Sagittula sp. P11: one gene and its partner. The protein of the gene in region 2 interacts with the protein of the main gene of each other region in a pairwise test. Links are inferred from orthologs where the notes say so. Each region holds a gene or a part of one and is shown on either strand. Other genes may lie near its edges.

The links.
Region 1: the proteins of gyrA (region 2) and gyrB interact in binary tests that used the Escherichia coli proteins (3 or more experiments, as listed by UniProt). The link is inferred for Sagittula sp. P11 from one-to-one orthologs.

The regions. Positions count from the first base shown.
Region 1 is NZ_CP021913.1:2,147,078-2,150,453, reverse strand. Bases 320-3,376 are described here. They hold gyrB (DNA topoisomerase (ATP-hydrolyzing) subunit B), read right to left. Parts: upstream 3,029-3,376; coding sequence 611-3,028; downstream 320-610. Other genes in these bases: recF (DNA replication/repair protein RecF), read right to left, coding at 3,114-3,376; wrbA (NAD(P)H:quinone oxidoreductase), read left to right, coding at 320-524. In the rest of the region: more of wrbA, read left to right, coding at 1-319. UniProt on the Escherichia coli protein: DNA gyrase negatively supercoils closed circular double-stranded DNA in an ATP-dependent manner to maintain chromosomes in an underwound state.
Region 2 is NZ_CP021913.1:4,217,817-4,221,420, forward strand. Bases 271-3,555 are described here. They hold gyrA (DNA gyrase subunit A), read right to left. Parts: upstream 3,204-3,555; coding sequence 471-3,203; downstream 271-470. Other genes in these bases: CDO87_RS20340 (usg protein), read left to right, coding at 3,396-3,555. Also shown: CDO87_RS20330 (LysR family transcriptional regulator), read right to left, coding at 1-135; more of CDO87_RS20340, read left to right, coding at 3,556-3,604. UniProt on the Escherichia coli protein: A type II topoisomerase that negatively supercoils closed circular double-stranded (ds) DNA in an ATP-dependent manner to maintain chromosomes in an underwound state.

The DNA of each region.
Region 1 (3,376 bases), 2.1 Mb from region 2 along the record:
CAGCAGAGGCAGCCGAGGCAGCCGGTGCCGAAGTGCGCCTGCGCCGCATCCCGGAAACCGCCCCCAAAGAGGTCGTCGAGGGGCAGGACGCCTGGAAGGCGCAACTCGAAAAGATGAAGGACATCCCGGAGGTCACGGCGGATGACATGGAGTGGGCGGACGGCTACTTCTTCTCGGCCCCGACGCGCTTCGGCGTGGTCGCAAGCCAGATGCGCGCGTTCATCGACACGCTCGGCGGGCTGTGGGGATCTGGCAAGCTGGCCAACAAGACCTTCACCGCCACGACAAGCGCCCAGAACCCGCATGGCGGGCAGGAGACGACCCTCCTGAGCCTCTACACCACCGCGATGCACTGGGGCGCGATCATCGTTGCACCGGGCTACACCGACGAGTCGATCTTTGGTGCCGGCGGCAACCCCTACGGTTTCTCGACCAAGCCGGACGGTTTCGACGACGCCGGCAAGGCTGCCCTTGCCCATCAGGCAAAACGGCTTGTGGAGATGACGGCCAAACTGGTCGGCTGACGAAAAAAAGAAAGGTCGCGCAAACCCTTGCGCGACCTCCACATCTTGCGAGGGGTGCGCAATGCCATGCGCGCCCCTTTTCTTTTTCAGAAGTCCAGATTCTCTACCGACAGGGCGTTCTGCTGGATGAAGTCGCGGCGCGGTTCCACCACGTCGCCCATCAGCTTGGTGAACAGGTCGTCGGCTTCGGTCATGTCGTCGATGGTCACCTTCAGCAGCGTCCGGGCGTTCGGGTCCAGCGTGGTTTCCCAAAGCTGGTCCGGGTTCATTTCACCCAGCCCCTTGTACCGCTGCAGCGACAGGCCTTTTTCGCCTTCTTCCAGGATCGCCTTGAGCAGTTCGAGCGGACCGTGGATCAGCTGTCTGCGGTCCTTGCGCTCGAGCGTCGCGGGGCTGCCGTAGACCGCCTGAAGGCTCTCGGTCAGGGTGCCGGTCCGGCGTGCCTCTCCGGAGCGGAGCATCGGGCCGTCCAGCGTCCGCACCTCTTCGACACCGCGCAGGATACGGGCAAGGCGGACGCCCTTGTCCTGCGTGATGCGACCGATCCAGCCACGCTCGTATTCCAGGGCCACGAGGTCGAGACGTGCGGCGACCTTGTCGGCGACGCCCTGCAGGTCCGAATCCACGGCACCGGGCACAAAGGCCCCGGCAATGGCGGCCTGTTCGAGGATGTGGCGCGGGTAGTGCGTCGGGAAGGCGTCGAGGACACGCTTGAGCTGACGCGCCTCCTCCACCACACGCACGAGATCCTGGCCGCCGATTACCTCGCCATTGCCCTGCAAGAGCTGCGCGTTCTCGATGCCCTGCTGGATCAGGTAGTCCTCAAGCGCGGTCTGGTCCTTCAGGTAGACCTCCGACTTGCCGCGCGCGACTTTGTAGAGCGGCGGCTGCGCGATGTAGAGATAGCCGCCCTCGATCAGTTCGGGCATCTGGCGGTAGAAGAACGTCAGCAGAAGCGTCCGGATGTGCGCACCGTCCACGTCCGCGTCGGTCATGATGATGATCTTGTGATAGCGCAGTTTCGAGATGTTGAACTCGTCCCGGCCGATGCCGGTCCCGAGCGCCATCACGAGGTTGCCGATTTCCTGGCTGCCCAGCATCCGGTCGAAGCGGGCCCGCTCCACGTTCAGGATCTTGCCGCGCAGGGGAAGGATGGCCTGCGTCCGGCGGTCACGTCCGGTCTGGGCAGAGCCGCCGGCGGAGTCACCCTCGACCAGAAACAGTTCGGTCTTCGAGGCGTCCTTTTCGGAACAGTCCTTCAGCTTGGCGGCGTTGAACGACACGTCCATCGCGGTCTTGCGGCGGGTCAGTTCGCGCGCCTTGCGGGCGGCTTCTCGGGCCATGGCGGCCTCGATGATCTTGCCGGTGATCTGCTTGGCCTCGGTTGGGTTTTCCTCGAACCATTCGCCCAGCTTCTCGTTCATCAGAGATTCCACCGCCGGGCGGACCTCGGACGAGACCAGCTTGTCCTTGGTCTGGCTGGAGAATTTCGGATCGGGCACTTTCACGGACAGGACTGCCGTCAGACCTTCACGGGCGTCGTCGCCGGTGAAGTTGATCTTCTCCCGCTTCGCGATCCCGCTTTCCTGCGCATACTTCTGCAACTGGCGGGTCAGCGCACCACGGAAGCCCGCAAGGTGGGTGCCGCCGTCTCGCTGCGGGATGTTGTTGGTGAAGGGCAGGACGTTCTCGTGATAGCTGTCGTTCCACCACATCGCGACCTCGACACCGATGCCGTCCCTTTCGCCTTCCATGTAGATCGGCTCCGGCATGACGGCCTGCTTCGAGCGGTCGAGGTATTTGACGAATTCACGTACCCCGCCCTCGTAGTGCAGCTCGATATGCAGCGGTTCGGCCGGGCGGTCGTCTTCGAGAATGATCCGCACGCCGGAGTTCAGGAAGGCCAGTTCGCGCAGGCGCTTTTCCAGCGTGTGGAAATCGTAGTCGAGGTTGGAGAAGGTGCCCGTGGACGCGAGAAAGCGCACCTCTGTGCCCTGCTCGCCCTCGGCATCGCCGACGACGCGAAGGTGTTCCGTGGTCTCGCCGTGCTCGAACTTGGCGTAGTGCTCCTTGCCATTGCGCCAGATGCGCAGCTCGAGCCAGACGGAGAGCGCGTTCACCACCGACACGCCCACGCCGTGCAGACCGCCGGAGACCTTGTAGGAATTCTGGTCGAACTTACCGCCGGCGTGCAGCTGGGTCATGATGACCTCCGCGGCCGAGACCCCCTCTTCGGTGTGGATGTCGGTGGGAATGCCGCGTCCGTTGTCGCGCACCGATACGCTGGAATCCGCGTGGATCTTCACGTGAACGTAGTCAGCGTGTTTGGCCAGAGCCTCGTCGATGCCGTTGTCCACGACCTCGTAGACCATGTGGTGCAGACCCGAACCGTCGTCCGTGTCGCCGATGTACATGCCGGGACGCTTGCGGACCGCTTCCAAGCCCTTGAGAACCTTGATGGAATCGGCGCCGTATTCGTATGCTTCGCTCGGCTGGTCGGACATGCCCATTTCCCTTGTTATTTTGCCCCGATTTATAGACTCCGGGCCGGGGAATGTCACGTCTCAGACACAAGATTTGGTATAAAGTTCAGGGTTTTGAAACTACGGATCCGGAGGGCCCTTCAGAGACCTCCAGCGCCTGCGCCCGGTCGCCCAGTTCGGCGAAAAGTTCCGGTCCCGTCCCGGTCATCCAGGCCTGTGCGCCCAAAGCGCTTATCTCGTCGAAAAGGGCGGCGCGGCGTCCGGCGTCGAGGTGCGCGGCGACCTCGTCCAGCAGCAGGATCGGCGGGTGCCCTTCGTCCGCCGCAAGCGCCCGGGCGTTCGACAGGATCAGCGAGATCAGCAGCGCTT
Region 2 (3,604 bases):
TCCCAGCGTCTCCGACAGCCTGTCGATCCGGCGGGATACGGTGGCGGTGTTGGTGCCCAGCATCAGGGCGGCCGCCTTCATCGTGCCGGTGCGGGCCAGGGCCACGAGAAACCTCAGATCGTCCCAGTTTTCCATTGCAGTTTCCCGAGGGCCAGCCTGGCAGGTTTGAGGGGTGAAGACCCGGTTTGCAGGACGTGATGCCCGCCAGGGCGCCGCACGTTTCCATAAACTTTAGGTAGATCGAGACAAAGCTGCAATGACGACTTTGCGAAATATGCACGGCACCGACGTCTCGAAAGTATAGGCGGCATGTACCTGTTTTCGTTGTTTAAACCAATCGTGAACCAAAAGTTAACGCAGCGGAAACTACATCCAAAGGTTGATTCGACCGGGCGGAAAACGGTTGCCGGAACAGCAAACGGCCCGGCGCAGGGCCGGGCCGTGACGATCTCTCGCATAGGCCGACTGTGTCAGTCGGCGCTGTCCTCGGGCTCTTCGTCGGCCTGGTCCGCGATCCATGCCACGGACACCACGGTTTCGCCCGCGCCGGTGTTGAACACCCGCACGCCGCCCGCGCTCCGCGACCGGAACGAGATGCCGTCCACCGGCACCCGGATCGACTGGCCGGTAGAGGTCGCCAGCATGATCTGGTCGCCCTGTTCCACCGGGAAGGAGGCCACGATATCGCCGCCGCGCATGGATTTCTCCCACGCGGTGACACCCTGGCCGCCACGTCCGCGCACCGGGTAATCGTGCGAGGACGACAGCTTGCCCAGGCCCTTGGCGGTGACGGTCAGGATCAGGTTCTCGACCGCCGACATCTCCGCATAGCGTTCCTGCGGCAGCGGCGTGTCCGCATCGCCTTCCTCGTCGCCGGCCTCGTCGTCTGTCACGCCGGCCATCAGGCGGCGCATCTTGAGATAGCTGGCACGTTCGTCCGACTCCGCCTCGAAGTGGCGGATCACCGACATCGACACGACCTCGTCGCCGTTCATCAGGCGGATGCCGCGCACGCCGGTCGAATTGCGCGAGTTGAAGACCCGCACCTCCGGCACCGGGAAACGGATCGCCCGGCCGGAGTTGGTGACCAGCATCACGTCGTCATCCTCCGAACAGATGCGCGCGTTGATCAGGCGGGTGTTCTCGTCCTCGCCCTCGAACTTCATCGCGATCTTGCCGTTGCGCATGACGTTGGTGAAATCCGACAGCCGGTTGCGGCGGACCGAACCCTTGGAGGTCGCAAAGACGATCTGAAGGTCGTCCCACTCGTCCTCGTCCCGGTCCACGGGCATGATCGCGGCGATGGAGACACCGGCCGGGATCGGCAGGATGTTGACGATCGCCTTGCCCTTCGACGTGCGTCCGCCCAGCGGCAGGCGCCATGTCTTCAGCTTGTAGACCATGCCGTCCGTCGTGAAGAACAGAAGCTGCGTGTGGGTGTTGGCGACAAACAGCGTCGTGACGACGTCGTCCTCCTTCAGCCCGCCACCGGACAGCCCCTTGCCGCCGCGCTTCTGCGCGCGGAAGTCAGCCAGCGCGGTGCGCTTGATGTAGCCGCCCGCGGTGACGGTCACGACCATGTCCTCGCGCTCGATCAGGTCCTCGTCGTCGAGGTCGCCGGCCCAGTCGACGATCTCCGTGCGGCGCGGCACGGCGAACTCGTCGCGGATGGCGGTCATTTCCTCGCGGATGATGCCGGTGATCCGCTCGCGGCTCGACAGGATCTCCAGGTAGTCCTTGATCTTGGACGCCAGGTCTTCCAGCTCGTCGGTGACTTCCTTGACACCGATCTGGGTCAGGCGCTGCAGGCGCAGGTCGAGGATCGCACGGGCCTGCGTTTCGGACAGGTTGTAGGTGCCGTCCTCGTTGGCCTTGTGGGTCGGATCGTCGATCAGCGCGATGTAGGGCAGGATCTCGTGCGCGGGCCAGCGCCGCTCCATCAGCCGCTGCCGGGCCTCCGCCGCATCGGCGGACGACCGGATCGTCGCCACGACCTCGTCGACGTTCGACACCGCCACGGCCAGACCGCACAGCACGTGAGACCGTTCGCGGGCCTTGCGCAGCAGGTAGGCGGTGCGGCGCGCGATCACGTCCTCGCGGAAGTCGAGGAACGCCGACAGGAAACCGCGCAGCGTGAGCTGCTCGGGCTTGCCGCCGTTCAGCGCCAGCATGTTGCAGCCAAAGGAGGTCTGCATCGGGGTAAAGCGGAAAAGCTGGTTCAGCACCACCTCGGCGGTGGCGTCGCGCTTCAGTTCCACCACGACCCGCACGCCATCGCGGTCGGATTCATCCTGGACGTGGGCGATGCCCTCGATCTTCTTGTCGCGCGCGGCCTCGGCGATGCGCTCGATCATCGTGGCCTTGTTCACCTGGTAGGGGATGGCGCTGATGACGATGGCATAGCGGTCCTTGCGGATCTCCTCGACCCGGGTGGCGGCACGGATGATGACCGACCCGCGCCCTTCGAGGTAGGCCTTCCGCGCGCCGGACCGGCCCAGCATGATGCCCCCGGTGGGGAAGTCCGGGCCCTTGACCCATTCCATCAGGTCCTCGGAGCTGAGGTCGGGGTTGTCCATAAGCGCCAGCGTCGCGTCGATCACCTCGCCGAGGTTGTGCGGCGGGATGCGGGTCGCCATGCCGACGGCGATGCCTTCGGCGCCGTTGACCAGCACGTTGGGATAGCGGGCCGGCAGAACCGTGGGCTCACGTTCCTTGCCGTCGTAGTTGTCCTGGAAATCGACGGTTTCCTTGTCGATATCCACCAGCAATTGCAGCGCGGATTTCGCCAGCCGGCTTTCGGTGTAACGCATGGCCGCCGGCGGGTCGCCGTCCATGGAGCCGAAGTTGCCCTGGCCGTCGATCAGCGGCAGCGACATGGAGAAGTCCTGCGCCATGCGGACCAGCGCGTCGTAGATCGCGGAATCGCCGTGCGGGTGATAGTTGCCCATCACCTCGCCCACGGATTTCGCCGACTTCCGGTACGACTTGTCGGGCGTGTAACCGCCTTCGTGCATCGCGTAGAGGATGCGCCGGTGCACAGGTTTTAGGCCGTCGCGCAGGTCCGGAATCGCCCGGCTCACGATCACGCTCATCGCGTAATCGAGATAGCTCGACTTCATCTCTTCTTCGATGGAGATCGAGGGGCCGATGTAGCTCGGACGCTTTTCTTCTTCGTTTTCAGGGGGTTCGGGCGTATCGGTCACGTCTGGAGCCTGTCCGTCATTCTGCCATATCTTGTTGGCGCTCTTATATCAGATGCAGGATATGGGGTGCAATGGCGCGGGGTGCAGTGCTTTTGGCAGCCACCGGATATGCCTGCTAACACACTGTTTTCATTGAAAAGTAATAACGGTCTCGGCACCATGTCCTTACGGCAAACTCCAAGGGCTAACAAGATGCAGATGACCGAAACGGAATTGATGCTGAAAGGCTACGGGCTCACCACGGCAGAGATCTTCTATCGCATGCCGGATTACCGCAACGTGCTGAACACCTTCGTCTGGCAGGATTACGACCTGGCGCCGGACCATCCGAAGCTTTTCGGCTTCATCGAGTTCTGGCAGGACAGGATCGAGGGGCCGCTGCACTCCATCCGTTTCACCCA